DNA from 3 places in the Undibacterium sp. GrIS 1.2 genome. Region 1 is predicted to be linked to each of the others. Evidence: predicted binding sites of a transcription regulator. Region 1 holds the regulator's gene; each other region holds the start of a gene.
What was found. Region 1 encodes FliA, which starts transcription of late flagellar genes. Its sites were predicted from a motif close to CTAAAGTTTNNNNNNNNNNNGCCGNTA; they were not measured.
Positions count from the first base shown of each region.

Region 2: a site for FliA is predicted at 2,405-2,431, ahead of fliD (flagellar filament capping protein FliD). Genes of this name have one in related genera too.
Region 3: a site for FliA is predicted at 3,470-3,496, ahead of AAKU61_RS15525 (flagellar protein FlaG). Genes of this name have one in related genera too.

Region 1 covers NZ_JBEONP010000027.1:462-10,798, forward strand. Annotated here, with positions in the region: gene motD (flagellar motor protein MotD) at 1-453, opposite strand, end outside; gene AAKU61_RS12830 (flagellar motor protein) at 462-1,202, opposite strand; gene AAKU61_RS12835 (RNA polymerase sigma factor FliA) at 1,184-1,915, opposite strand; gene AAKU61_RS12840 (MinD/ParA family ATP-binding protein) at 1,922-2,776, opposite strand; gene flhF (flagellar biosynthesis GTPase FlhF) at 2,769-4,046, opposite strand; gene flhA (flagellar biosynthesis protein FlhA) at 4,043-6,127, opposite strand; gene flhB (flagellar biosynthesis protein FlhB) at 6,124-7,293, opposite strand; gene AAKU61_RS12860 (16S rRNA (uracil(1498)-N(3))-methyltransferase) at 7,926-8,651, shown strand; gene AAKU61_RS12865 (ankyrin repeat domain-containing protein) at 8,726-10,132, opposite strand; gene AAKU61_RS12870 (DUF3592 domain-containing protein) at 10,020-10,337, opposite strand, start outside.
Region 2 covers NZ_JBEONP010000036.1:39,897-50,233, forward strand. Annotated here, with positions in the region: gene fliS (flagellar export chaperone FliS) at 1-283, opposite strand, end outside; gene fliD (flagellar filament capping protein FliD) at 360-2,369, opposite strand; gene AAKU61_RS15470 (flagellar protein FlaG) at 2,477-2,854, opposite strand; gene AAKU61_RS15475 (flagellin N-terminal helical domain-containing protein) at 2,942-4,738, opposite strand; gene AAKU61_RS15480 (tetratricopeptide repeat protein) at 5,433-6,086, shown strand; partial or broken gene AAKU61_RS22660 (tetratricopeptide repeat protein) at 6,041-6,313, shown strand; gene AAKU61_RS15485 (O-linked N-acetylglucosamine transferase, SPINDLY family protein) at 6,377-8,035, shown strand; gene vioA (dTDP-4-amino-4,6-dideoxy-D-glucose aminotransferase VioA) at 8,090-9,208, shown strand; gene AAKU61_RS15495 (WbqC family protein) at 9,208-9,909, shown strand; gene AAKU61_RS15500 (class I SAM-dependent methyltransferase) at 9,906-10,337, shown strand, end outside.
Region 3 covers NZ_JBEONP010000037.1:2,889-13,225, forward strand. Annotated here, with positions in the region: gene AAKU61_RS15515 (ATP-binding protein) at 1-444, shown strand, start outside; gene AAKU61_RS15520 (DEAD/DEAH box helicase) at 564-2,960, opposite strand; gene AAKU61_RS15525 (flagellar protein FlaG) at 3,635-4,018, shown strand; gene AAKU61_RS15530 (pyridoxal phosphate-dependent decarboxylase family protein) at 4,399-5,922, shown strand; gene AAKU61_RS15535 (ATP-grasp domain-containing protein) at 5,968-7,239, shown strand; gene AAKU61_RS15540 (hypothetical protein) at 7,260-9,011, shown strand; gene AAKU61_RS15545 (transglutaminase family protein) at 9,187-10,125, opposite strand; gene AAKU61_RS15550 (circularly permuted type 2 ATP-grasp protein) at 10,122-10,337, opposite strand, start outside.

The sequences.
Region 1 (10,337 bases):
TGCCTGATTTGAATCTTCGTTCAGCTTTGCCTCGCCCGGGGCAAAAAGCACACTTGCATTAATTTCTATCGTAACGCCACGACTTGTCTGTGTGACTCTTACTTTACCCTCTCTGACCAAGGGCTCTAAAACAGCCAGAATATCGCGTGCGATCCCGGTCATTTGCTCACGCTCTTTGCGTAAGGGCTCTGTATTTCTGGGTTTGATGATGGGAAGAGGATCTAACTTAATCGCAGGCTCTAAGTCGGTATCTTTTTTAGTCGGCTTAACTAATACCTCTTTACCAAACGCCCCTGTAAGCGAATTAGACAGCACACGGTACTTGCCTTCGTTGACCGATGAGATAGCATACATGACGACAAAAAAAGCAAATAACAAGGTAATGAAATCGGCGTAAGAAACTAACCATCTGTCATGGTTGTCACTCTCTTCATGATATTTCTTTCTGGCCATGGCTAATATCAGTTTTTATGGTTTGCCAGGCGCTCTTCCACCACTCGAGGACTATCGCCAAATGCGATGCTGTAAAAAATATCCGATAACATTTCGCGCCTTACTACCTCACGATGGACAATTTCTTTCAGCTTGTTACTGATAGGTAGGAACAACAAATTTGCCAGGCCTACACCGTAAATTGTCGCTACAAAAGCGACTGCAATCCCGCTACCGAGCTTACTGGGATCACTCAGATTTTCCATCACATGGATCAGGCCGAGTACCGCGCCTAAAATCCCGATAGTTGGCGAATAGCCGCCAGCCGCTTCCCAAATCTTGATGGCTTGCCGTTGCTCCATTTCGTATAACGACACGTCAACTTCGAGAATATCTTTTATGCGGGCAGGATCAATACCGTCAATAACAAGGCGTAAACCTTTGCTTATAAAAGGATCTTTGCTGGATTCCATGTAACGTTCAAGGCTCAAAAAACCTTCGCGGCGAGCAACTACGCTCCAGATCAATGCCTCTTGTATAGTTTTTTTACTGGTATCGACTGGCATGGAAACAATCCATTTCAGCATCCTGACACCACGGATAAACGTGGGCATCCGGCTTTGCAACAATACAGCGCCGATCGTGCCGACAACAACGATGACAAATGCAGCAGGCTGCACTAAGGAGGATAAGCGTCCGCCCTCAATCAGTTGGCCTGAAAAGATGCCGACAACTACTAAGATAAATCCAATTAGGCTAGCCCAGTCCACGCTTTCTCCCTTAAAGAAGCCCTGAGTCGGGCTACTGCCTGGCTATGAAGTTGCGATATCCGGGATTCGGATACGCCCATGACGGCGCCTATCTCTTTTAAATTGAGCTCTTGTTCGTAATACAAACCCATGAGTAGCTTTTCTCGCTCGGGCAAACTATCAATCGCGAAGATCACAGCATCACGAAAATCGCCATGCAAAAGATCTTCTAAAGGATCGCCTGAACGATCGTTACAGTAATGATCGAGGAAATGCTCTTTGGTATCTGCATCATGAAAATCTTCGTAATACACGAGTTGATGTCCACCACTCTCACCCAGCAAATCCTGGTATTCGGCCAGACTCAATTTCAGCAACTTAGCAACTTCCGTTTCTAGCGGTGGACGTCCCAATTTTTGCTGCAATGCGTTCATTGCGTTTTCAATTTTGCGCATGTTTTGGCGCACACCACGCGGCAGCCAATCACTGCTGCGCAATTCATCCAGCATTGCACCGCGTATGCGTTGCACTGCATAGGTTTCAAATTGTGCGCCGTGATTATCTTCATAACGGTTAACGGCATCTAGCAGACCTATCATACCGGCCTGCACTAAGTCATCAACTTCGACGCTGGGGGGCAATCTCGCTTTTAATTGATAAGCGAGTCGCTTCACTAGTGGAGCATGCTCCGTAAGTAGGGAATTTTTATCTGATTTTCCGCTAGCGGTGTACATAATCAATCAAATTCCGAGACGAATACCTAACTCTGGCAATCCATGTAAACCTAATGTTGAGCGGGCTGTTGATCTTGCGGTCAAGGCAAGCCGCTCAGCTAATTGAGAAAACGCAATAGAGGCACCCGCCAATGGGAATGCATCAATCACCGAACGACCTAAATGCGCTGCTTTTTTCATGTGATCGTCCTCTGGCACGTAGCCAACAAAATGCAAAGGTACTGCTAAATATCGACTAGCCGCTTGTGCCATATTGGTATAAACCAATCGTGCTTCCGGTTCTGTTACACCCGATACTAAAATACCATAAGAACGACGGCCTACACGGTTATTGACACGTTTAATCAAACCATAAGCATCTTTAATCGTGGCCGCATTGGCAGATACTTGTATTACGACTTCGCTCTCTTCAAATGAAGCTAGCGGGAACGCATCATCGCCATCAATTTCGCTGTCCACAATGACCAAGTCCGCACTGTTTGCAGCAACATCAAAAACACGGGATAAACGCTTAGTATTTTCGGCGGGCAATCGCGCCAACGCAGTCGCATATTTTGAGAGCATCGTCACAGATAAGCCTGCTGATACAATTTTTACTGCCTCTTGCATTGTACGCCGTTGTCTTGCAACGTCCAACAAGGTCTGCTCGGTATTTGCATTGAGCCAAGCGCCAATACTATTGGCCGAAGATCTGGCATCAACCATCAAGACTTGCTGCCCTTTTCTCGCAAGAGAAGCACCTAAATTAATAAGCATGCCACTTTTTTCTTCGTCACGCAAAGCGGATAAAAACGTGAGCACACGCGGTCTTGGCGCCTCTAACATCCGGCGCAAGCCTTCTGCCTGATCAAAACTAGCCAAAAGACACCTCCCGCAAACCATTATTGGTATTCGCGGCGGAAGCCATAGCCGCATTTGCCATCACCATCGGTAGCTCTTCATCTTGCAATCGATAGGCAGATGTCTCTCGTTTTAATTTGAATGCGCGATCAACCAGGTACTGCTTGTTTGCGATGTGCAAATCCTCAGGCACACGCTGGCCACTGGCGAGATAATAGATATGAAGCTTTTGACGAATCGCGATATCTAACACGCCGCCGATAGTCGCGGCCTCATCAAGCTTAGTCAAAATACATCCCGCCAACCCGCTACCCTGATAAGCCCGAACGACCTCACTAAGTGTCTCGCCTGTAGAGGTCGCGTTTAAACACAATAAGCGTTTTACATTGGCATCTGCACCAGACAACATAGCAACCTGCTCTGTCACCATTTTGTCGCGTTGGCTGACGCCGACCGTGTCGATTAATACGGTATGTTTATTTTTTAGTTCAGACAAAGCAATCCGTAAATCAGATTCATCTTTAACCGAATGCACCATCACACCTAATATTTTGCCGTAAATACGCAATTGTTCGTAGCCACCAATACGATAACCATCCGTCGTAATCAATGCTAGTTTGGCAGGGCCATGGCGCATCACGCAACGGGCAGCGAGTTTTGCTGTGGTGGTGGTTTTGCCTACGCCTGTAGGGCCAACCAAAGCATAAACGCCGCCTTTTTCTAAAATTTCATTCTCATTATTGATAGTGGATAAATTGCGATTTAAAATCGCTTTAATCCAATCCATACTACTAGCGACGGTTTCAGATTCTGGCATTTTATCGACTAGATAACGGGATAAGCTTGCGCTGAAACCCGTTGCCAGCATCTCTCGCATTACTTCTGCCTTTTGAGGTTGACGCTTTTGGGTGTTCGTCCAGGATATCTCTGCCAATTGCGCTTCCAGCATACCGCGCATAGACCGGATTTCAGTCATCACGTCGGCTAACTCACCGGCGCTGACTATGTTATCTAGCACGTGTGGCTGAGATTTTGAGAGCAGAGGCGATTCGCTGGCTTGCCATCCCTGTTCAGTCTGCTGCAACCGCGGTGGAAATTTGGCCGTCTCCGGGATCGCACGCTGATCCGATGATGTCGCAATTGAACTCATCGTCTCATCTGTCATCGCTAGTATTTCTACTTTTCCATCGACGTTCCGATTAGAGAGAATGACTGCATCCGAACCGAGTGCATCCCTCACCATACGAATTGCCTCGCGCGATGTATTCGCTGAAAATTTCTTCACGTTCATAATTGCCCTCCAACCAGGCTGGTAACTCTAATTGTTTTTGTTTCTGGTAATTCTGCTTGCGATAACACTTTTAACTGCGGCAAAGTACGCCTCAAGAAACGCGACAACAACGCTCTTAAAGGACCCGGCACTAACAGAACCGGCGCTAAACCCATCTGCTCTTGATGTTTTGCTGCTGCCTCTGTCTGAGTTGCCAAGGTATCTGCCAATCCTGGTTCAATACCTGCGCCATCAGAGCCACTCGTTTGCAATGCTTGCATCAGCAAACGTTCGAGCCGGTTATCTAATGTCATCACCGTCAACTCATTGGTGGACGGGAATATCTGCTGCACAATTGCCCGACCTAATGCAATGCGAACGTAAGTCGTCAGCTCGTTTGCGTCTTGGGTATGCATGCCATGCTCAGATAAGGTTTCGATAATGGTGCGCATGTCGCGGATATGCACACCCTCGATCAATAGGTTTTGTAATACCTTCTGCAAAATAGACAGTGGCAATAGTTTAGGCACCAATTCCTCGACTAACTTTGGCGTGTCTTTTGCGAGGTGGTCCATCAATTGCTGAACTTCATGACGACCCAGCAGCTCAGCCGCATGCGATGTAATTAAATGGTTGAGATGAGTGGCAATGACAGTACCGGCATCCACTACGGTATAACCCATAGTCTGGGCTTGCTCCCGCATGGCAGCGTCAATCCAGGTTGCAGGCAATCCGAACGCTGGGTCTGTCGTAATCGGGCCAGGCAAAGTGCCAGATACCATGCCGGGATTAATTGCCAGATATTGCCCGGTAATCGCCTCACCGACGCCGACCTCAACGCCTTTTAGCGTGATCTTGTACGCCGATGGCTTAAGCTCTAAGTTGTCTCTGATGTGCACAGGGGGCGATAAGAAACCTACCTCTTGCGCAAACTTCTTGCGGATTCCTTTAATTCGTCTAAGCAGCTCCCCTCCCTGCCCTTTGTCAACCAAAGGAATGAGGCGATAGCCAACTTCTAAACCTAAAGTATCTACTGGCAGGATATCTTGCCATGTTGCTTCTTCCATTTCAGACGGCGGAACTGGCGCTGCAACTTGCTCTTCGGGCGTGGGGACGACATCCGATTTTTTGGTTAATAAGTAACCGCCACCGATCAGAAGTAAAGCTAACAATAAAAAAGCTACATGTGGCATGCCTGGAATCAGACCCATGCCACCAACGATGCCACCTGTAATGAACAGCACCTGTGGTTTAGCAAATAATTGGCCAATCAGTTGACCGCCAATATCCTGATCACTGGCAACCCGAGATACTACGATACCTGCCGCTGTTGAAATAATCAGTGACGGGATCTGCGCAACCAGACCATCACCGATTGCCAGCAAAGTATAGTTTTTTAGGGCTGTTGCAAAATCCAGATCATGCTGCACCATACCTACAATTAAGCCACCAACAATATTGATGATGGTGACCATAATGCCCGCCACTGCATCACCACGAACATACTTACTAGCACCATCCATCGCACCATAAAACTCAGCTTCTTGCGCGACTTCGGTACGGCGACGACGTGCTTCTTGTTCCGCAATCAGGCCCGCATTTAAATCCGCATCAATCGCCATTTGCTTACCAGGCATCGCATCCAATGCAAACCTGGCACCGACCTCCGCAATACGACCTGCACCTTTGGTCACGACGGTAAAGTTAATAATCGTCAAAATAACAAAGACTACAATACCAACCGTATAGTTACCGCCAATCAGAAAATGTCCAAAGGCCTCAATCACTTTACCGGCAGCATCTGGACCGGTATGCCCCTCGGTCAACACTACCCGGGTTGATGCCACGTTGAGTGATAAGCGCAACATCGTGCTGACCAATAACACGGTTGGAAACACCATAAAATCAAGTGGCTTGATGGTGTATAAGCTGGTCAGTAAAACAATGATTGCTAGCGCAATATTGAAGCTAAAAAAGACATCGAGTACAAAGGCGGGCAGCGGCAATATCATCATCGCCAACATCATGATGATGAGTATCGGCGCAGCAATGGCCTTGTTACTAAATATGCTCATCCAGGCGGGTAATTTCAAACCATTCATGGATTAGCTCCGGCGGTATTCGCTGGTTGAGGAGCGTTGTTTGGATCAAGTTCAGCAGGAACTGCTAAATCGAAAGGCACAGATGGCCTGAGGCCGCCATGCTGACGGAATGTTTTTAACTGGAAGACGTAAGCCAGAACTTCTGCAACGGCCGCGTAAAGTGTCTCTGGAATTTCGTCACCTAACTCAGTGTGCTTAAACAAAGCACGTGCCAAGGGAGGCGCCTCTAGCAAGGGAATATTATTTTCTGCAGCCAGTTCACGAATTTTTGCAGCGACGGCATCAGCACCTTTGGCAACCACTCTCGGCGCACCGTTGCTACCATCTTTATATTTCAAAGCGACCGCGTAATGCGTTGGATTGGTGACTACGACATCGGCTGTCGGTACTTCTGACATCATCCGGCGACGCGCCATTTCGCGCTGTTGCGCGCGGATTTTGGCTTTAATCTGGGGATTACCGTTGGCTTCTTTTGATTCTTGTATCACTTCTTGATGGGTCATTTTGAGCTTGTTGGCATAACTCCACATTTGGTATGGAACATCAATTCCGGCAATCAATACCAAGGCACCGACGATCGATAAAAAACAGATCGCAAGCATGGTTGCCATGTGTGCGCTGCCAGCGGCCAAAGGCTCGGAAGCAAGGCCGAAGATGGCATCTTTTTGATTCATTACGACGATCCAAGCAACCGTTCCGACAATCAGCGCTTTGAGAATTGCCTTAACTAACTCCACACCGGCCTTGGACGAAATCATATTCGTCAGACCAGACAAAGGATTCATACGACTAAAATTAGGTTGCAAGGCTTTAGCACTAAAAAGCCAGCCACCGATTAATAACGGAGATCCAATTGCAACCAGCATCAACAAACCACCGAGCGGAGCAAAAGCGAGCAACACATCCATCAAGATCATGCCGATGTGCGAAAACAACATATCGTGATCAAACGCTAAAGTACGCTCCATCGATAATCCATCGATGAGCATATGATTCAACTGCCTGATTAAAGAACCGCCAGACATCCATAAGCCAGCGCCCGCGGCAAGCAAGATCGTGCAAGTAGACAACTCTCTTGAGCGCGGGACATCGCCCTCTTCACGCGCCTGCTCTAAGCGCTTGGGCGACGCCGGTTCGGTTCTTTCGAGATCGCTATCTTCGGCCATTACCGACTCCCATCTATTTCTAAGAAGCAAGCAAAACGCTGCTATTACACATTTATACAAGTGTGATTATTGGCGATGTTGCATTCTGTAGATGCGCCGAACAAGTGACGATTTACCCCCTATTTCAGTAAACCCAAAAAATCAGAGCAAGTGAGATGAGACGTAAACTTAGATTTTCAGAAAAGACAGCTTTTTTAAAAGCGACGAAGCACTCTTGATCTGCACGCGCAATGGCGATGGCGTGATTAGAACAAGCAATATTGAAGAGCGAAATCAGAGATAGAACGATGGCTTTTATCTATCGTTCAAATAGTTGAATTAAACGCCAATACCCTATAGACCAATGAATACATGGACACTTAAATATACTAATTAGGAGTATAAATTTAAATCCGATAAGAAAACAAACAAAGCGCGAACCGCAATGATTTAGTAGCAATACATATAGTGCTTAGCCGCGTCCCTAGAACGGACTATCCGCAAAATCTTCCTTTATAAGAAATTTGCACCGTCAGCTTCCCAGTATCACTCCTTGCACAAATCGAAATTAGTAAAGCCTGCCGTATAATCTTTTTCCATGATATGGCGTTTTTCGATACCGTCACACGAATACTCTTTTATACAAATAGAACATGCCTCGCTTCTTTTGCCCTTTACCGCTTACCATCGGCGCCTCGATTGATCTGCCTACAGATGTCGCTCACCATATATTTGTCTTACGACTTTCTGCTGGCGAGAACATTTCTCTATTTAATGGCGAAGGCGCCAGTTATGTCGCCACCTTGGTGTCCGTTACAAAAAAAAGTGTTACCGCAGAAGTCAAAGTATTTTTACCGGAAGAATGCGAACTACCATTTGCCTTGACTTTGGCGCAGGCTTTGCCGGAAGCATCCAAGATGGATTGGATTATTGAAAAAGCGATTGAGCTTGGCGTGACGACCATACAGCCATTGTCATCCCAACGTTGTGTGGTGAGATTATCGGCAGAGCGTGCTGAAAAAAAGCTCGCTCACTGGCAAGGCATTATCGTCGCTGCGGCGGAGCAATGTGGGCGTAATCGCCTGGCTCATTTATCTCCAGTTATGGATTTGCCTAAATGGCTGGCACAGCAAGATATGCATAAACGCATTTTGTTATCGCCCAGAGCAGATCAATCGCTTGCCGACTGGGCACGTCATCACCCCGCGCAATCAGTCAGCCTGATGATCGGTCCTGAGGGTGGATTTTCTGATGATGAAGAAATGCTGGCGATCAGACAAGGTGTCTTGACCCTGAGTATGGGGCCACGCGTCTTACGTACAGAAACCGCAGGTCTGGCAGCGATTGTGACATTAAATGCGGCGTGGGGAGGGATGTAAAGTACTGCGGTGCTGCGATTATTTTTTGTTTGAAATGATTGTTTGAACTTACTCTCTTGAACTAATCTCTCAAGTTAATCGCAGTCAAGCGCTTTTGCAGCCGCTGTTTTTTTAAAATAACGTGCATAGCCGCATGCATTTTCTCCGTACAAATCTAATTTCGTTTTATCGGCACCAGATTCCAGTAAAAACTGGATTGACTGCAACTGATCATATTGCGCAGCAACCATCAATGGGGTAGAACCGCGTGCTTCGCTAAACGGCACATCAATCTCAGCACCATGCTCTCGCAATACACGCATACTGCGCACAGCGCCGACATAGGCAGCGTAATGCATGGGCGTCCAGACCTGATTGCTGGCTAATCGCATGTCAGCACCAGCATCAAGTAAAACACCAACCACTTCAACCGCGTCGCTACTAATCGCATCAAATAAGGCGCTGCGGTTTCCCATTCGGTAACCTGCAGCGCTAATGACAACTGGCGTCACATCGTCAACACGTGCGCCACTCGATAATAATAATTGCACTTTGGCCAAATCTTTTTCTTGCGCAGCCTGCATCAAGCTGGTTAGTCCATCGTTGTCACGCCGATTTGGATCAGCACCCTCAGCAAGCTTTGCCTGTAATTGTGTATATGTCTCGGTTTGTACAGGCGCCATTTCTGACTGCGCCTCGTTACGAGCAGGATCAAACACCGATAACAAAAATTTGATCAAACTCCATCCTGCAATCGTGACAAAAAACAATAAAAAGATGCGCCCTAACCAAGGATTCCTGCGCTCAGCGGCATTACGCAAAGACGCAGCCTCCGCTAGCTTTGTCAAATCTAGCTGATATAGCGGTTTTGATTTGTGCAGCAGGCTCTGCCAGTGGATCTTTGAAGACTCGTTCAATGCAGAACCAACCAACAAAGGAAAAACTAAATCGCCATCAAATACTCTCACTACTAATTTCCAAATAATTTTTTTGTTCTTACCATCCGCAGCACCTGAGGCTGGCAATTGTGCTGGAAAATCGACCATGAAACTCGTCTGCGAAGTTCCATGCGCAAGCTGCACCTCATCCACGACGAGCGACCACAAGGTTTTAGTGCTGGTATCTTCACCACTGCTGTCTTCATAAAGACACTGGCATTCAATCCTGACCGGACAACTTGCTTGCGGTGTGCGTAACATACCCAAACTTTCACCGAGCGGTGGTATAAAACGTATTCTGGCTTTCCATTCATTCAACCCTATTTCCGGCGCTTTGGTGGTCACTAAAACTGGCTGACCAATGCAGCTTCTGACAAACCATAATTTCACTGCAAAAACAATCATCCCAATACCAACCAGAGGGAAGATAGAAACTGTAAGGATCAGTGGATTATTGCCAATATGAGATGAGAATAATGACACCCCAGCGATTGGCCAGGAGAGCAAGTTCCAGAACACGGCAAAGACACCCATTGGCAACGCACCGCTTTGTTCTGGGGGCAATGATCAGGCTAGAAAGTGGTACTTTATGTTGTTGAGCGAATTCTGCTGTAACAACAGGAATGACAGGTTCAGCCGAAGGCCGCCAGATTTTCCAGAGTGCCCAGCAAGCGCCAATCCCCACAGCAGGGAACAGCGATGCAAACGGCAACAGAAACAATAATCGCATCCAGCGAATTGCGCGGTCATAGACGGCAAACTCAGGATC
Region 2 (10,337 bases), on a different contig from region 1:
TGTAGGCATAAAGCGAGTCAAGGCTGAGAGCAATTTCACCACCGACTTTTTTATCCAGACTTGCGCGCAAACCATTTTCGATAATCGAAATCGCTTTAGAAATAGATTGACCTTTGGCCGCAATATTGCCGGTTTCAAGATTTTGCAATGCGTTAGAAATTGCTGTAATAGCGCCGTCAAACAGCATAACAATCAATGTATGTGGGCTGGCTGCAATGACACCAGTTTCCATTCCAACTTTTGCGTAGGCATTAGCACCGCGAGTCTGTGATGAGCCAAACATAATGGTAGATTCCTCTTTTGAGCTTCGATTTATGCTTTGAATTATTTTTCGTTAAGCAAAAAAATTCGCGTAATAATTATTTTGAGCTACCCGTTAGTGCCGATAACTGCTGGGTCAAAAATGTACTGGTGCTATTTAAACTACTAATAATCGAATCCAAGGCCGTAAATTGGGCACGGTAACGCGCTTCGACATCAATCAAGCGACTATTAAGCGTATCCGTCTGTTTGCTAAGGTCTTTAAGGGTGCGATTGACACCGTCCGTGGTGCTTGCAATCGTTCCAGAACTTCCTAAAAAACCGTTGAGCAAAGTAGTTAATTTGCTGGCATAGCCGATTGAGTAGTTGACCGTACCACGGGCACCGACCGATCCACCCGCGACCAGGATTTTTAATCCTTCAGTGTTGGTTCCCACAGCACCAGTTAAGGTTTGTCCAGATCCACTTACTTGTGTCCCATTGAGTGTACCGGCTACATCGAGCCCGGCGGTACCGTTCAATTGTGTTCCAGCCAGACTTGATGCGCTAGTGCCGGTGCCATCCGCTAATGTCACGTTAGATGAAGAACCATAACTTGTTGACTGCAATACTAATTGACCGCTGCTATTGATACTGGCTTTAACAGAAGAACCTATTGCTGAAAACGCAGATGTGGTGTTAATCGCTGTTTGTACTGCAGTCGCTAATTGAGCTGGCGTGTAGCTACCGCTTGGAATGGCGACACTGGCATTCAGATTGTTGAGTGTTACGTTTAACGTCGTATTTGCATCAATCGTGGTCGTACCAGGCAAAGCTAAACTACCCGTCAAACTACCTTGAGTCGCAATTTGCGTCACATTAAGAGCGTAAGTACCTTCTTTGGTCGCTGAAGTTGAGCCAGCGATACTAGTCAAGCTATCGCTAGTCTTGCCGATAGAGGCAAACAAGCCGCCAACGTCACTAAAATTATTTGTTAAGGCCTTACTTAATTTTGTAGAGTCGACAGACAATGAGCCGTCTTTTTGAAAAGACACACCAATTTGGCTTAAAGTAGTTAAGCCACCACCCAAGCCGTTGACTGCAGCCGACAAAGAATTGCGAATTTGATTTTGTACGCCTTGAGTTGTTGAATCTCCCAGCAACAGGCCGCCTTTTTGCGTGCTGCTATTGTAGGAGGTGAGGCTGGTGATTGTCGCGTTCAGCGCATTGTAGGCTTGAACGAAATTAGTCACGCTATTTTGTACTGCGCCAGAATTTGTCGTTACCGAAATACTTGTCGTACCAGCTTTAGTTAAATTCAGAGTAACACCTTGTACGGCACTGGTTACAGTATTGGCGGCGCTGGTGATATTAATGCCATTCACTTTAAGACTGGCATTTTGAGCCGTACTGATTTCAGTAAAGTTCTGCGTTCCAGAAGGATCGTAATTCAGTAAATTAGCTACAGCAGAGTCACCTGTCGCGCTGATTTGTAAGCTAGAAGTCGCACCAGTTTTGGCCGAGCTAAGCACCAGATGATAAGGCGTAGCGCTACCGTCACCGACGATAGAGGCATTGACACCGATGCCAGCAGAGTTGATAGCGTCTCTGATGCCCTGCAATGAATTGTTACTACTATCGATCGTGACAGTGCCTGTCGTTTGCGTTGTATCTTGTGTAAATGTTGCACCACTTGGATAGGTACCATTCACTGCTGTGCCTGCAATCGTACCGAACTTAAAAGAAACGGTCGCAGATGTGCCAGTCCCGATGGCGTCAGAAGAGCTGACCTGGCCAGCACTTGAAATACTTTGATTTTGGGCAAGCTGGTTGACTGTAATGCTGTAGGTTCCCGCTGCTGCAGATACCGCAGCCGTTGCGGATGCAATCGTTGAGTCACCAGAGGTTGCAGTTAACGACTGGAAGACTGAGGGATTACTTAGGTTTGCAACAGCACTTTGAAATGAACCTAAGGCGCTATTGAGAGTTCCGTAAGCTGAGAGCTTGGCTTGGTAGCTCGTTTGTTTTTTCGCCAGACTGGTCAAAGGCTGACTTTCCACTTGCATCAGCTTGCTGACGAGTGAATTAACATCAAGACCTGAGCCTATACCTGTAGATTGAATGGACACCTGATTCCCCTTTACGAGACGATACTTTAACTAATTATCGGCAAAAGCAAACCAGACTTTAGAAGGGGATTTACCTGCCTATTTCAAAACTGAACGTTTTTAGCATTTCAGGCGCTTTGTTTAATCAATAGCCCCAGTAGTTTATCCAGGGATTTAGAAATTTCCAGTACTTCTTCGTTCGGTATCTGGCGTAAAACTTGTTTGGTCTGTTGATCAATTAGCTTCACAACGACATGCTTAGAATCAGGGTCAATACTGAATTCCAGGCCCTGTGAGCTAGATTGTAGTGCTTTGTTAATGTCTTTGACCGCGCTATCGACTTGATCTCTGGTTGCTTGTGTTTTGGCTGCCGGAGTGATGGCTTGCGCTGTTTCTGTCGGCGTTGATGCCTTGACGGTAGATGTGGTGGCAATATTTCCAGAGGTAGAGCGATCTGAAACAGTTTGCCCTGATGGTAGTTGATTACCAGTCGAAAGAGCATCCATGATTGTTTCCTTTAAGTAAAATTCCCCTGGTCAAAAAATGACCAGGGGATTGCACTTTTCAATGAAGAGTTAAACCCCTGCCATTGATTAACGCAACAGAGCCAACACACCCTGTGGCAAGGCATTTGCCTGTGCCAAGATCGCAGTACCCGCTTGTTGCAATACTTGACCACGTGTCAAGTTGGCAGTTTCAGAGGCGAAGTCTGTATCTTGAATACGGCTACGAGATGAAGTCAAGTTTTCCGAAGTTGTTTGCAAGCTGCTGACAGCAGAAGCAAAACGGTTTTGGTAAGCACCTAAGGAAGCGCGTGAGCTATTGACTGATGCCAGAGCAGCATCAATTGTTGCCAATGCTGAAGTCGCACCTGAAGCAGTAGTCAAATCTAATGAAGATACACCTGCACCAACCGTAGCCGTAGCCGCTGTATTACCAGCACTCAAGCCAGAAGCTGTTGCACCAGCACCCGCTACCGTTGTTGTACCTACTGCAAGACCGGTATTGGCTAATGTTGCATTGCCTTTAGTTGTAATAGTGAAGCCTGCATTCTGTGAGCTAGTAAAACTTAAAACACCAGCAGTATTCGTTGCAGTAACACCAGTTTGTGATGTTTTGGCATTAATTGCAGTAGCCAATGCAGCACCTTGCAACGTTGCAGTTGAGCCACCAGTAACCGCACCGATGTCAACACCATTAATAGTCAGTTCGCCAGCTGCAAGTGAATTGCCTGTTGTGCCTGTAATGGTTGTGCCGGATGTTGTGCCTGTACCGCCATTTGCCAAAGTGATACCAGAAGAGCTTGTCGACGACAATTTAACTGTACCAACTGTAGTAGTGACGCCAGCTGTTGCTGCTGCAACACCAGTAGTCAAGCCCGTTGTTGTGTCATTAGCGCCAGCATTAGCCGATTTAGTGATCGTGATATTTCGTGCATCGGCTGCGGCCAGAGATACGGCACCAGTTGTGCTGTCAAATGTTGCTGTAACACCTGTTTGGCTTGATTTTGCATTAACAGCTGCTGTTACTTGAGCGCCGCGTTCTGCTGCAGATCCTGCTGCTGCCAGTGCACCAATATCAACACCGTTGATTTTGATGTCGCCAGCAGCGACTGCAGTAGCGAAACCAGTTGCTGCCGTGCCTGCCAATGTTGTAGCTTGTGCCGTTGCAGTAACACCAGTCTGGCCGCTGACTGCATTAATCGCAGCAGCTTTTGCGATAGCGCTGCCGCTTGATGCTGTGTTAGACACGCCATCAGAGCTAGTTGCGCCAACATTAAAGCCGTTAATGACCAAATCGCCGGAGTTGAGACCACCAACTGCGTTAGTGCCGCCTGAAATACTAGCGGAGTAGCTAGAATTAGAGCCTACACCTAAGGATGACGTGTGAGCGCTGGCGATTGATGCAATGTTGATCTGATCGTTTGAAGTACCGTTTGCGCCAACTTGGAAAGTTTGCGCAGTGAAGCTACCATCAAGTAAGTGCACGCCATTGAAGTTAGAGGAGCTAGCAACACGGTTGATCTCAGAGATCAACTGATTGGATTCGTTATTGATCGCAGCACGATCAGATGCGCTGTTAGAGCCGTTGGCTGCCTGAACAGCCAGATCACGAATACGTTGTAAGTTAGTACCGATTTGGGCTAAATCACCCTCGGCCGTTTGCGCTAGTGAGATACCATCGTTCGCATTACGAACAGCTTGGTTTAAACCACCGATTTGAGACGTTAAACGTTGAGAAATCGCCAAACCCGCCGCATCGTCTTTTGCGCTGTTAATACGCAAACCTGAGGACAAACGTTGTAAAGAAGTCGCGAGGGAGTTTTGGGACGTTGTTAAATTGCGTTGCGCATTGAGCGAGGCAATGTTGGTATTGATGAATGAAGCCATGGTGATACTCCTTACCTAAGTTATTTGAATTGGCGAGTGGCCTTAAACTTTGGTCTGTCTTGTTAAGACTACAGGACCGCCGTTGCTATCAGGTATCGGACGGATAGCTAAAAAGTTTAATGAATTTCCCCAAGTAAATATTTTATTTAAGGTGTAAAGTTTTATTTACTTGCCCGCTAAACGGCATCAATTCAAATTACTTGAGGGTGAAATTGATCTTATTTTCGAGATAGATTATCAATAAATTTTGTTAATCTTGATAAAAATAAGACAACTGAGCATCCAAACCAGCGATGTCTGCAATAAATAAAAGTCTATTCTGGTAGTTACTTAATGTCACGTTGATCTCTCCAATACACGCATAATTCATCGGAGTGGATTGAGATAAGGCAGTTTCATTGTAAAAAATACTATGATGCTGCTAGTCGTGTGGACTAATTTATTCGATTATTTTCATCGTTTTATCCTAATTTTTTTATACTCTATATGAGTATTTTTAGGTGTCCATATATTCATTGGTTAGTAAGGGGTTTTTGATGAAAATATGGGGGAGTATATGGAAATAGAGCGTTTTCACATGTCGTAATGATCGCGCTGTGTCTTATTTACGATTGCTATTCGTTTTCTTTAGTACTAACGAGTTGCACGTTATCGCTGGCATAAAAGGAAATCAAACCATGAGGTTAGTCGTGTCATGACCACGGAACACCAAGTCTTGGAGAACCAGCTCTCTTCGCCTGCACAAGCACTTGCGGCAATAGATCAATTGTTGGTCATGGCCAAGCAATACATGCAAGGCGGTAATCATTTGAAAGCACAAGAGTGCTATGAATTAATCCTGACGCATGTCCCGGAGCATGATGATGCCAATTTTCAATTGGGGCAATTAAGCTTATTACAGGGCGAGCAATTGACTGCGCTTACATATTTTGAGCGCGCGATTCAAGCTTCTCCGACCACGGATAGCTACTGGTCTGCCTACATCGCTATCTTGCAGTCGCTAGGTGATGACAATGTTGTTGCAGAGGCTATCAAGTTGCGTGAACAGTTTTTTAGCAGCAATATAAATAGCAATACGGCGCCGGCGCCAGATCAAACCGAGAACAATTCCTCTTTAACAGCATCTACTCAGAATCGATCTAGTACAAAACTGAGGCCGCTGACGTCCAAAAAATCGGTGGTGTTTTCAGAGGGCGTCGATCAATTGGTCAAGTTGTATGAGAAGGGTGCGTATAAAGAAGTAGAGCGTTTAGCAAATAAGCTGACAAAAAAAATCCCCAGCATGGTTTTGCATGGCGGTTTTTGGGGATTGCACTGCTTGAGCTTAATCGTAAAGAAGAGTCGTTGACGTCGATGCAGCGAGCGTTGCGTATTTTGCCTGATGATCCAATTGCGCATTTCAATCTGGCACTCGCTTACACGCAAATGAAGAATTTCTCTTCTGCTGAGCAGCACTATAAGCAAGCGATCCAGCTAAATCCTGAGATGCTGGAGGCTTACAATAATTTAGGCAATCTGCTCGCAGCCCTATCCAAATTTGAGGAAGCTGAGTCTTGTTTTCGAGACTTGATTCGATATAAGCCAGAGTTTGCTTTAGCTCATCTTAATTTAGCAAACGTACTCAAACAGAGGGCGCGTTTGCCAGAAGCAAAAGCTGAGGCGATCCTTGCAGCATCACTTGCGCCTGATATGGCGGATGCGCACAATTGTCTGGGAGGCATTCTATTTCTATTGAAAGAATTAGATTTGGCTCTGTTGCATCTGCAAAAGGCTGTCGAGTTGAGGCCAGATTTTGCATCTGCCTATAACAATCTAGGTACGGTGTATGTAGAAAAACGCCAATATATCGAGGCTAAGGCCAGTTTTAATAAAGCCTTGCATTTTGATCCCTTGATTAGCGTCGCATACCGTAGCTTGGGCATTCTTGGTAACTTTCTTGCTGAACCAATAGCGGATTCTGAACGACTACTTCGTAGAGCCATTGAGCTTGATCCCAAAGACCATGGTGCCAATACAGCCCTATTATTTTTATTGAGTGAGGCGGGTACTCTTACCGCAAAAGAATTGTTTCAAGAACATTTACTTTTTGCAAAACGGTTTGAATCAGCTCTAATCTCTCATTGGCCCGTCCATACCAATGATAAGACCAGTGATCGCTGCTTGCGAATAGGCGTTGTCTCTGGCGACTTTTATAACCACGCAGTAGCCACATTTATTGAGCCCATACTAAAACATTTGTGCAAGTATGACCTTGTCGAGCTATATGCTTACTATAACAATCAAGAAGAAGATCAAGATACCGCTCGCTTGAAGTCGTATTTTTCTAGCTGGGAAGTCATACAGTCAAAAAATGATGATGAGGTTTTTAAACAAATCTTAGAGCATAAAATTGATATTTTGGTCGACCTCTCTGGGCATACGTCGATGAATCGCCTGACACTGTTCGCCAGAAAGCCTGCACCAATTCAAGTTACCTGGATTGGCTATCCTGGCACCACAGGTTTGTCAGCAATGGATTATTTTATTGGGGATCATTACTTATTGCCTAATGGGCAATTTGATTCTTTATTTTCAGAGAAAATTGCCAACATTCCATGCAGTGCGCCATTTAACCCTAGTACTGTTGCATCCGATGTCGCTCCACTTCCGGCAATTGAAAAAGGCTATATTGTGTTTGGAAGTTTTAACCGGATTGGGAAAATCAATGATGCGACGATTGCACTTTGGTCGAAGCTAATGGCTCGATTACCGACATCAAAGATTTTATTAGGCTCTATGCCTCAGACGCTGAATCCAAGTGCGATTACAGATAAGTTTGCCGCCCACGGGATATCGTCAGACAGGATTAGTTTTTACGGCCGTTCAAATATGACTGATTATCTCAACTTGTATCATCGTATTGATATGTGTCTTGATACCTTTCCCTACAACGGCGGTACGACAACGCATCATGGACTTTGGATGGGAGTGCCAACCTTATCTTTGATCGGTGACACCGTACCGTCACGATCTGCCGCAGGCATTATGGGGCAGGTAGGTTTAGATGATTTTCTTGCGACCAGTGAGGAAGAGTTTATTCATAAGGGATTGTTCTGGTGTGCGAATCTCGATTTACTCTCTACCATCCGATCCACGCTTCGCACTAGGTCTGAAAACTCAATCAAGTGTCATCCAGAGCTACTTACTGATTCTGTATATCGCGCTTTCAGGTATATGTGGGAACGTTGGTGTAACAACTTGCCAGCCTGTTCTTTTGATCTCGCAGAATTAGATGATAAGAAAAAGCAGGCTGATTGATGAGACACTTTATTCAACATGGCTTTTGTCACATTTATTTTAAGTGGGCATAAAATGATCAATAAAATTCCTGATGAGCCAATTTATGTCACCCAGCCAGTGCTGCCGCCATTGGAAGAGTTTATTCCTTACCTGGAGCAAATCTGGAAAAATAAATGGCTGACAAATAACGGTCCTTTCCATCAGCAGCTAGAGGAAGAGTTATGCAAGTACCTCGGCGTCCAGCATATCTCTTTGTTTACCAACGGGACGATCGCTTTGGTGACTGCGCTCCAGGCGTTGCGCATCACTGGCGAAGTGATTACAACGCCGTATTCATTTGTAGCGACTTCTCATTCACTATTGTGGAACGGTATCAAGCCGGTCTTTGTGGATGTTGATCCTATTTCCTTAAACATGGATCCAGATAAGATTGAAGCCGCAATTACTCCGCAAACTACGGCGATCATGCCAGTCCATTGTTATGGACATCCATGTGATGTCGAGCGAATTGAAAAAATTGCAGACAACTATGGACTGAAATTAATCTATGACGCTGCCCATGCCTTTGGCGTTAAATCTAAACATGGAAGCATTTTGAATTACGGTGATTTATCTGTTTTAAGTTTCCACGCAACGAAGGTCTTTAATACCTTTGAGGGCGGAGCAATCATTTCACCTACGGCAAAAGCGAAATTACATATTGATCATTTAAAAAACTTTGGCTTTGTTGACGAAGTTACGGTTGTCGCCCCAGGTATTAATGGCAAGATGAGTGAGGTCAATGCCGCATTTGGTTTATTGCAATTAAAAGGGATTGATGCCGCGTTAGAAAAACGTAAGGAAATCGATTCGATTTACCGTCGCAAGTTAGCAAATGTAAAAGGAATCAGATCATTGTCCTTTACCGGCGAGCACGCCGCAAATTTTGCCTATTACCCTATCTTAATCGAGCAAGACTACCCAATGTCACGCGACGCGTTGTTTCAAAAGCTTCGTGATCATAATATTTATGCCAGACGATATTTCTATCCTTTAATTAGCGATTTTCCTATGTATCGGGGTTTGCCATCTGCGGCCCCAGCTAATTTGCCTGTCGCTAGAAAAGCATCTCAGCAGGTACTTTGTTTGCCGATTTTCCCTTCGCTGACTATTGAACAACAAGATTTTGTGATTGATTTGATCGCTGAATAATGACAACAATTGCCATCATGCAGCCTTACTTTTTTCCGTACCTTGGCTATTTTCAACTGCTAGCCTCGGTAGATAGATTTGTAATCCTTGATGATGTCAACATGATTAACCGCGGTTGGGTCAATCGTAATCGTATTCTGGTTAATGGCGAGGCGCACACGATATCAATACCACTTATCGGAAATAGTCAGAACAAATTAATTTGTGAGTTATCTATTTTTGATGAATCTAAATGGCGTGAAAAGACCTTAAAAACAATTACTCAGTCTTATTCGCGTGCCCCATATTTTCGTTCTGTAATGTCTTTGATTGAAGAGATTTTTGGCTATAACGAGAGTTCTCTGGATAAATTTCTACTTCATAGTCTAGGTAAATTTGTCGATTATCTTGGTATCTCAGTTGAAATTATTTCCAGCTCAAGAAAATATGGGAATAATCATTTGAGAGCGCAAGATAGAATTATTGATATCTGCCAAAAGGAACAGAGCCAGAACTATGTTAATCCTATTGGTGGCGTTGATCTTTATTCAAAAGAGTCATTCGCTAAACATGAGCTTTGTCTGCATTTTTTAAAAATGAGAGAGATCGAATACAAACAATTTCAATCTAAGCACTTACCATTTTTATCCATTGTTGATGTGTGTATGTTCAACAGTAGTAAGGAATTAACTGCATTGCTCGCAGAGAAGGAGTTGTGTTGAGCCAAGCAAAATATAATTCGATTATTCGTCATTATGAAGAATGCTTTGAGCGTCATGGCGACACGCATCTTGGAGTTGATTGGCCGAACGAACTTGATGCTGCCAAGCGTTATTCTGTGATGCTGGATGTACTCAGAAATCCTTTGGATGGTATGAGCTTATTGGATTTTGGCTGTGGTGCTTCTCACCTTTATCCGATTTTAAAAAAGACTTTTCCATCGATTACTTATGCTGGTCTGGATGCATCACAAATATTTTGTGATTTTTCCCAAAAAAAATATCCCGAAAATACTTATTATTGCCTTGATGTGATACAGCAAGCTGATCAATTGCCTGGTTTTGATTTCATCGTAATGAATGGGGTGTTTACTGAAAAGAGGGGACTTGATTTTGATGAGATGTTTGATTATTTCAAACAACTTATCCGT
Region 3 (10,337 bases), on a different contig from region 1:
GTATTACACGATATTATTGCGACCTTAAATATTCGTATCGGCCACGCTGGTCACACCATATTGTCGGACGTACCGCTGATGATACGGATGGATAGTTATCCGGGTTCTATAGGTCAGGTGATTACGAACTTAATTGAAAATTCTATTTTGCACGGCTTTGATCATGGCAAGCCTGGCATCATGCGTCTGGCAACATCACAACCAGATCCGCATCGGGTTTTAATCCATTTTTCTGATAATGGTGTCGGTATAGCGGAAGAGAATTTGAAGCGGATTTTTGATCCGTTTTTCACCACCAAGCTTGGGCAAGGCGGTAGCGGTTTGGGATTAAATATTTGCTACAACATCGTCACATCGATTTTACAAGGACAACTTACCGTCAAGAGCAAGCTGGGAGAAGGCTCAACTTTTTATCTGGATTTGCCATTGGTCGTACAAAAATAAATATTCGTGACAAGCTATGAAAAAATAAAGGGCTACGAAAAATCGTAGCCCTTTATTTTTATCGAATTCAAACTCAGTAGCGTTGTCGCTAAGCTGTTGCAACTAAGTTTGAACAAGGATCAGGCAAATTTGCCTGGCTTGCGTGGTGACTTTGAAGGCGATTTTGACGGTGCTTTGCCGCCATCTGCTGCGCGTCTAGGAGCTGCACTTGCTGACTTAAAGGCAGACTTAGATTCAGGCTTGTCTGCCGCATAAGCAGTTTTCTTCGCTGCCGGTTTTGGAAAAGTCTCCGGTCTGTCACCGCTTGCTTCGCTGATGTCTAACTGCTTGCCTGCGACCCACACGGTTTTCAGATGCTTTAAGATTTCTTTCGGCATGCCTTGTGGTAAATCGATCAGGCTGTAACTGTCAAAAATATCGATGCGGCCAATCAGCTTGGCTTCTACCCCAGATTCATTGGCGATGGCGCCGACAATATTGCTTGGTGTGACGGCATGCTCACGACCGACTTCAATCCGGTAGCTTTGCACGGGTAATTGCACTTTGGCCGGACGATCTTTTTTGGATTTGGCTGGACGATCTGCGGCATCACCAAAACGCTCGGCAAGATTCTCTTCTTTCTTATCGGCATAGGCTGCGCGCTCGACGGCAGCAGTGAGTTTGCTGTCGGGTGTTGCGCGTGGCTTAGTTAGTTTTTCATGCGTTGGCTTTTCATACGCTGGTTTTTCGTATGCTGCATTTGTGCTGTTGCCACTATTACCGCCAATGCCGCGATCAGCACTGATGCGTAATTGCTGACCTGCGACGCGAACCGATTTTAAATGATCTAACAAATCTTTCGGCAAATCTTCTGGCAAATCCAAGACACTGTAATCGTCATAGATTTCGATACGACCGATATGTTTAGAATCGATATTCGCTTCATTGGCAATCGCACCGACGATATTGCCGGGCTTTACGCCATGCGCATGGCCGACCTCGATACGGAAGGTTTTCATACCAGCATCGGCCGGACGTTCTACACGTTCTCTTGGCGCGAAACTTGGGCGTGCGGCTCTGTCGTTGCGGTCACCCCGGTCACCTCTATCGCCTCTATCAGAGCGATCGCTACGGTCACCCCGGTCATTACGCTCAAATTGATTGGTACGGCTTGCACGCTCGTTGTTCCAGGTATCGTCGCTGGCGGGACGCTTATTCTTATCGAGTAAAAGCGGTTCGTTACCACGAGCCATTTTTGCCAGAGCTGCTGCAATTTCTATCGCGGGTACATTATTTTCACGCTCGTAGTCTTCAATCACGGATTGGAATAAAGCCAAATCGCCGGAGGCCAGAGTCAGACTGATTTGTTCTTTAAAACGAGCAATCCGCACATCATTCACCGCCTGGATAGTCGGCAACTCTAATGGTGAAATTAACTGGCGGGTAGAACGCTCTATCGATTTCAATAAACCTTTTTCACGTGGGGTGATGAACAAAATTGCCTCACCGCTGCGGCCTGCGCGACCGGTACGACCAATACGATGGGTATAGCTTTCCGGATCATGTGGTACGTCGTAATTAATCACATGGCTGATACGCTCTACGTCCAGACCACGGGCGGCAACGTCGGTGGCGACCAGGATATCGATCTTGCCGTCTTTGAGTTGTTGAATCGTGCGTTCACGCTGCTGCTGCTGTACGTCACCGTTGATTGCGGCAACCGAGAAGCCTCTTGCTTCCAGCTTGCTTGCCAATTCTTCCGTACCCAATTTAGTACGCGAAAAAATGATCATGCCGTCAAAGGTTTCTGCCTCCAAAATACGGGTCAAGGCATCCAGCTTGTGCATGCCGCTAACCAGCCAATAACGCTGGCGGATATTGTCGGCGGTACCGGTTTTGGCAGCGACGGTAATCTCTGCCGGATTGTCCAGATAGGTCTGGGCAATGCGCTTAATCGCGGATGGCATCGTGGCGGAGAACAAGGCCGTCTGACGAGTTTCTGGTGTCTCTTGCAAAATACGCTCTACATCATCAATAAAACCCATGCGTAACATCTCATCGGCCTCATCCAATACCAAAGTTTTAAGCTTGGATAAATCCAGCGAACCCTTGTCCAGATGATCAATCACACGACCAGGTGTGCCAACCACCACATGCACGCCACGACGTAATGCCGATAATTGCGGGCCATAGCTCTGGCCGCCGTAAATTGGTAATACATGAAAACCCGGAATATGCGTGGCATAACGCTGGAAGGCTTCTGCCACCTGAATCGCCAATTCGCGGGTCGGTGCCAGCACCAAAGCTTGTGGCGTCGTTTGCTTGAAATCAATGCGCGACAAAATCGGCAGCGCAAACGCAGCGGTTTTACCGGTACCCGTCTGCGCCTGACCCAATACGTCACGATTTGCCAGCAGCGGCGGAATCGTCGCAGCCTGGATCGGTGATGGGGATTCGTAACCGACATCTTTTAAAGCGCGTAACAGCGGTTCGCTTAGATGCAAATCAGAAAATAAGGGGATTGGGGTATCGGACATAGTGCTCTCAGTTCTTATCAGGGCTAGCTCCGCGAATGCGCAGCCATATGAGGCGTAGTTTACTCTTTTGTGAGAGCGGCGGGGCTGAGTTTGTGTGGATGAGGGAGTATGGCTTGAATTGGTTTGAATTGATTTAAATAGATTTAGCCGATCAGATGGTCAATCAGTATGAGCAAATGTCAGCAAACATGACAAAAGTGCATGCGCCTCTATTCTGCTACTGCAGCGTTTCCGTAACGCTGCTTTACGCTGGTGATTACACCAGAAATACTACTCGAACTCCTCCCTAAATTAATACTCCCCTTACGTATATTTAAGTTGTCCATACATTTACTCGCATATAAGCCAATTTTTTAAAAAATTATGGGGAGTATATTCATATCAACCGATATCAGCATGGGAATCGATTTGTAAAATCACAAAATCAGATTGCAAACCCGAAAACTAGCACGCTAGATTCTGCACGGCATCGCTGAGTAGACAATATTTTGCTTAGACCTAAAAATAAGCTCAACTTTTCAGAAAACCGACCGATAAACCTAGTAATCCCTTATTCCGCCCTAAGCTAGAAAATTGCGTTTTGTAGGGACGAAGTTGCGTTAATGTAGCAAATGAAGTGGCGCATACAGCGGCACAAATCAGGTTTGTAGTATTTATTTAGTATTGGAAATGATATGAGTATCAGTCAAATAACAGGTAGCAGCAACGCCGTCTCCAGTGCGCCTGTGCCAGTGCCAGTGCTACAAACCGTTGCGCCTGCTGCAAAATCTGCAAATGCCACGACTGTCGCCGCGACCAGTAGCACCAACAATCAAGCCGCCTCCACCGCGCCGGTCAGCAGCGCGGAGCTGAAAAAATCGGTTGATGCGATTAATAACTTTATCAACTCTGATAATAGTGTCAATTTCAGTATTGATAATGACTCTGGAAAAGTCGTCATCAAAATCGTTGATTCTCAGACCAACACGGTGTTACGACAAATTCCGTCAGTGGAAGTATTGGCGGTGGCAAAAGATTTGGCTAAATTGCAGGGACTCTTAATCAACGATAAAGCGTAAACCAGTGCTAAACATCCGCCCCCTCACAAACGCTAGCTAGGATCAACGCTAGCACCAACGCCAGCCCAAACCTTGTCGGCTAAACCTACAACACAAAACCGACAACACTAAACAGTCTGCCACGCACAGGCTGGTTCAAAAGCTAATTTGCACCTAGCAACAACTCCCTCACCATCCTCTTCTGCCGTATTTTCTGTTGATTTTTGATTTGAGCTTAGAAAAAGCACTTATTCTTTGCTTGGACTTTTCTATTTTGATTGATAATTAAATCCAGATTTCCATTGAAATAGCGCATGCCGTCTAAGTTTTTGCGAAGTGGTAACAGCCTAATGGAAAATCTGGGTTAAAACTAAGTTCCGACCTCACAACTGAGAAAAAGCATGCAAAAGATGTCTGCAGATTCGCTTGATCTACCCGATTCGCTTGACCCTGCTGATCCGCTTGCGTGGCAAGAATTCCGTTCGCAAGCGCACCGCATGCTGGACGATATTTTGGGTTATGCAGAGCACATCCGCGATCGCCCGGTCTGGCAGCCAATTCCGGCAAAGACGCGTGAGCAGTTTCGGCAAAACTTGCCAGTGCACGGCAGCGAACTGACCGATGTACACCAAACGTTTATGCAAAATGTACTGCCCTATGCGGTGGGCAATACGCATCCCGGCTTTATGGGTTGGGTACATGGTGGTGGCACACCGGTCGGCACGGTGGCAGAAATGCTAGCCGCCGGACTCAACGCCAATCTCGGTGGCCGCGACCAGATACCGCTGGAAGTAGAACGCCAGGTTGTCCAGTGGATGCGCGAATTATTTAGCTTCCCAGATACCGCCAGCGGCTTATTTGTCACTGGTACCTCAATGGCAAATTTGATTGCGGTGCTCGTCGCCAGAACTGGTGTACTGGGCACGGAAATTCGCCATACCGGCATTTCTGCAAGCACTAAGCGTCTGGTTGCCTACACCTCTGCCGGGGCGCATGGTTGCATCGCGCAAGCTATGGATTTGTCTGGTCTTGGCATGAACGCTTTGCGACAAATACCGATGAATGCCGATTTTCAATGTGATGTTGCTGCGCTAAAAACCGCCATTGTAGCTGATCGCCAGGCCGGATTAACTCCGTTTTTTATTGCTGGTACTGCAGGTACCGTAGATGTTGGCGCGGTGGATGATTTAGCGGCACTGGCCGATCTCGCACAAAGCGAAAATCTTTGGTTCCACGTCGATGGTGCCTATGGTGCGCTGGCGATGTTGGCCCCCGATATTGCTCCGCAATTGGTGGGAATACAGCGCGCCGATTCGATCGCATTTGATTTTCACAAATGGGGGCAAGTGCCGTATGACGCCGGTTTTATTCTGGTGCGTGACGGTGCAGCGCACTACGATACCTTCGCCACGCCAGCCAGTTATTTGCGACGCGAAGCCAAAGGCATGGCGGCAGGTTCGCCCTGGCCTTGTGATTTTGGTCCTGATTTATCACGTGGATTCAGAGCACTTAAAACCTGGTTCACGATTCAAGTGTATGGCGCGGAACGACTAGGCCAGGTGATTTCTACCACCTGTAAATTAGCGCAGTATATGCGGCAGCAGATAGCAGCCAACCCGGCGCTAGAACTGCTAGCTCCGGTGTCGTTGAATATTGTTTGTTTTCGCTACCGTGGCACTGAGCTTGATCTCCATGTGGCAGACGGAAGCAATATCGACAAAAACAATATTGACCAGATTAATGCGAAGATTGTCGTCGCCATCCAGGAGTCCGGCATTGCAGCGCCTTCCACCACCATCATCAACGGCCAACTGGCCATCCGCGCAGCGATTGTTAATCATCGCACTCGTGAAATAGATGTCGATGCACTCATCACAGCAGCGATACGGTTTGGTAACTCACTTGCAGCATCTAACGCGAATTAATACCACTAAATACTCTCTAATTTTGAATCAGATCAGCGAAAAATTATGACCACTCCCGACACAGACAACGCAGCAAATGGAGCTGGCGCACCGGCGCCACAAGAGGACAGCCAACATACATTTATCGGTCTGGCACCGCTAATGCGATTAGCGTTTTCTGGCGTGGATTTAAAACCCTTTGGCGCGGAGTTGATCGAGTATGCAACCAAGCATCCGAATGACGGCAATGTGATGATGGACCTGGCGACGTTACTGCTATTGATTGGTCATAGTGAACCGGCATTAGCAACCCAAATGGAGGCGCTAAAAATACAGCAACTGTATTCTGTGCCGACTACGGCTGTTCCAAAAATCCGTTTACTGGCACTGATGGCCGCAGGTGATTTAATGGCGAATACGCCGCTAGAATTTTTATTAGAAAACGCCGATATCGCGCTGGATTTACTCTACGTCGGCGATGGTATCCCTGCCCTGCCCGCCTTGCCTGAGCATGATGTGATGTTTGTCGCGTTGGGTGAGTCGGATGATAACCACGCCCTGTTAGAAGCCTTAGAAAATATCGTCCAGGATTGGCCTCGACCTGTGCTGAACATGCCCGGACGGATTGCACATCTAGGACGCGACAATGCCTGTGCCTTATTACAATCGGCAGACGGCGTTGTGATGCCAACCTCAGTGCGAATAGACCGCAAAACTCTACGTAAGATCGCCAATGAAGAATTGACCATCACCAGTCTGCTACCCGATGGTGATTTCCCCATTATTGTGCGTCCAGTGGGATCGCATGCCGGTCAGGGCTTAGAAAAAATTACGTCTCCTAGCGCCATCGCCGATTATCTGATGGGTATGCTCAGCGATGAATTTTATATCGCTCGTTTTGTCGATTATCGTAGTGAGGATGGATTTTTTAGAAAATACAGAATCATGCTGATTGATGGTCAACCATTTATTTCTCACATGGGAATTTCTTCTCATTGGATGATCCATTATCTGAATGCAGGTATGGCGGACAGCCCGGAAAAACGAGCGGAAGAAGAACGCTTTATGGCCAGTTTTCAGTTTGATTTTGTGCCGCGTCATCAAGCTGCATTTAGAGCGATTAGCGAGCGCATAGGTCTGGATTATGTCGGCATTGATTGCGGAGAAACTAGCGACGGGCAGTTACTGATTTTTGAAGTGGATAGCGACATGATTGTGCATTCGATGGACCCGGTTGATTTGTATCCGTACAAACAGCCGCAGATGCAAAAATTGTTTACCGCGTTCCGGTCTATGGTTGCTAAAACTGCGGCGCTTGCGCCCCAGCAAAGTTCATGACCATCATGAATGCCCAATGAATGATTCCATCTATTGCCATTAAACCCAAGAATCTGGCAGCAGTTGCTGAACAGATTATTGCACCTGCCAAGTTGCCACCAACCGAGCAACTTTTGCGGGAGGGCGGCGATGCGCGGATTGCAATCGCAGTGGGGCAAGATGAGGATGGTAGTTCCAACAAATATGGCTGCCAATCGTCGCCCAATGATGCACTGCTGGCGTATGGCTCATCGACTGCGTCGACTATTTCTACCCACGCTTTTGCAGCGGCAAATAGCTTAAGGCAACGACTGCTTGCAGCAATAGATATTGAAACACTACAGAGTATTTACCAGCATGAACTTGATTGTGTACGCCAAGAATTAAATCACTTATGTGAGCTTGATAAAGTATCCGGTACCGATTTAATCTTTGCCGCTTCGGGTACCGATCTACATTTAATTGCAGCTCAGCTTGTTGCCCAACGAGCGCGGCAGAATAAAGAAACGAATAAAGAAAAGAATAAAGAAAAAAGCGAAGACCTCAGCAAAGCGGCATCGCTACTCGTAATCATGATGGAAGCGGAAGAAACCGGTAGCGGCGTGCCGATGGCAGTTGCGGGTCGGCACTTTAGTAACCGCTCTGCCTTGGGCGAATCGGTCACGGTCGGCGCTAATATTATTGCTAATGCTGTTACCGATGCTGTCGTAGAAACTGAAGCTCAGATTGAAGTCGTCACGGTGGCCATCCGCTTGTCCGACGGCACACCAAGAGCCATCGACGAGGTGGATGCCGAGGTTGCGTCCTTGGCCAACCATGGCGCAACGCGAGGTCAACAAGTCTTATTGACCTTGGTTGATGTCACCAAAACCGGAATGATAGCGCCCTCGATTGCCTGCGCACAGCAACTAAGCCACCGCTTGCCTGATACGGTGACGGTATTAGTGGATGCTTGCCAGTTCAGATTATCGAACGCGAGCTTGCATGGCTATTTGTTACATCATTTTATGGTGGCATTGACCGGCTCTAAATTTTTAACCGGGCCCACGTTTTCTGGTGTGCTGATGATCCCACCAGATATCGCACAAAGCTTACGCCGAATCAGCATGCCGCCTGCTTTGCGTGCCTATTCTTGTCGCGCAGACTGGCCGCAGGATTGGGCGGCGGCAGATGCGTTGGCACATGTGGCCAACTTTGGATTATTGCTGCGCTGGGAGGCGGCGCTGGAGGAGTTACGCGCATTTCGGGCGGTACCTGAGACAGCGATTGTCCAATTTTTAGAACAGTTCTCAGCGGCATTTGCAGGCTATCTGGAGAAGCATCCGGAGCTGCAAAGTGTGCCAGTACCGCGATTGGACAGACAAGCGTTGAATGGTGAAACAAGTTGGGATCAATACAAGACTATTTTCCCTTTTTTGCTATGTGCATCTGCAACGTCGGATCATCGCGACCATCCAACGCTATTGAGTCGGGAACAAACGATGCAGGTGTACCGACTGTTACTACCTGATTTGAGCGGGCGTTCTGATTTGGGATTTGGCGACGTGCCTGGTGGCGAATTTCTTGAAGAGTTTAGTAAAGTAGTGACATTACAATGCCAGCTTGGACAACCGGTTTTGTGCGGGCAACGGGCTGGATTGCCCGTCAGTGCTTTGCGCCTGTGCACCAGCGCCAGGTTGATTGTGGAAGCGACAGCCAATCACGGCCAACAAGCATCACAGGTCATTGCGAAGGCATTGGCGGTTTTGGATAAAACAATCGTATTGATCCAGCATGTCAGCCAGCGGAGTTAAATCAACTTGATTCAACGTCATTTTCGCCAAACACATAAGATACAAAATACATATACTCCCCATTATTTTTTATAAATAATGCTGATTGTCCAATAATTGACTGGATAATCTATATATACATACTACCAGTATAATAAAATACCTAGCTTAATCTGAGCAATATGATGAGCGTTTTCTACGCTGGCAAGGCTTCTGCAAACTCTTCGTTTAGCGGTATGACGGTGACATTGACTTGTAGTTCTTGACCGTTACCGCCCAGCACCAGGCCGCGCATCGGTGTGACATCGCTAAAATCCCGCCCCCAGCCCAGGGTGATATGTTCGCGCTGGACCAGGCAGTGGTTGGTAGGGTCGAAATCAATCCAGCCCAGTCCCGGGCAAAATAAAGATACCCAGGCATGAGATGCATCGGCACCGATCAGTCTTGCTTGTCCGGCAGGCGGGTGGGTGAGAATGTAGCCACTGATGTAGCGGGCTGGCAAACCCAGACTGCGCAAACAACCGATCATTAAATGCGCAAAATCCTGGCATACGCCACGCCGCCATTCCAGCAATTCTTCTAAGGTTGTGGAGATCTCAGTAGCTTGGTCGTCGAACTCAAAATCGTCAAAAATACGCCGCGTTAAATCCATTGCCGCATCCAGCAATGGTCTTCCCGGGGTAAAACTGACGCGCGCATATTGCGCCAACAAATCGCCACAGCTGATATGCGGCGAAGCATATAAATAGCGGCAAATTTCTAAGGTTGCCGGGCTGCGGACTTGCAGCATCATGTCACGTAAATGCTCCCACGCCATGGTACCTCTGATCTGACTAAGATCGCGGCGCGGGCTGAGCGCAACCACAGATTCTGCGTGTACCAGCAAGGTTTTATGCGGCACCGTAATCGTCACGTGACGGGTGCCGTTACCAAAATAATCAACACCATCGACACCGTCGTCTTCGCTTGGGTCCATCACGATCTGATGGAACTCTGTCTGTTGGTACGCAAAATCCCGCGGCGTCATGTGCAAAAACTGCTGAGATAAGGTGACCAGGCTTGGGTAGGTGTAACGGGTCTCATGCACTACACGGTAGCGCACTGGGGCACTATTATTGTCGACTAAAGTATTCATGCGGTCTGGGATCTTGGTTGCTGATCGCCGGTATAACTAAAAAATTGTGCGCTGACCTGTTCTGATATGGCTTCGCTGGCGATTTTGATGCGATATAAGAGGTCGATCAAATGTGCGTTACCGCAATACAAATCCGTCTCTGGCACCAACGCGATTAGCTCTTCTCTGATGGGGGCAAACTGTTCTGCACCGCAGGGACCATATGTGACGGC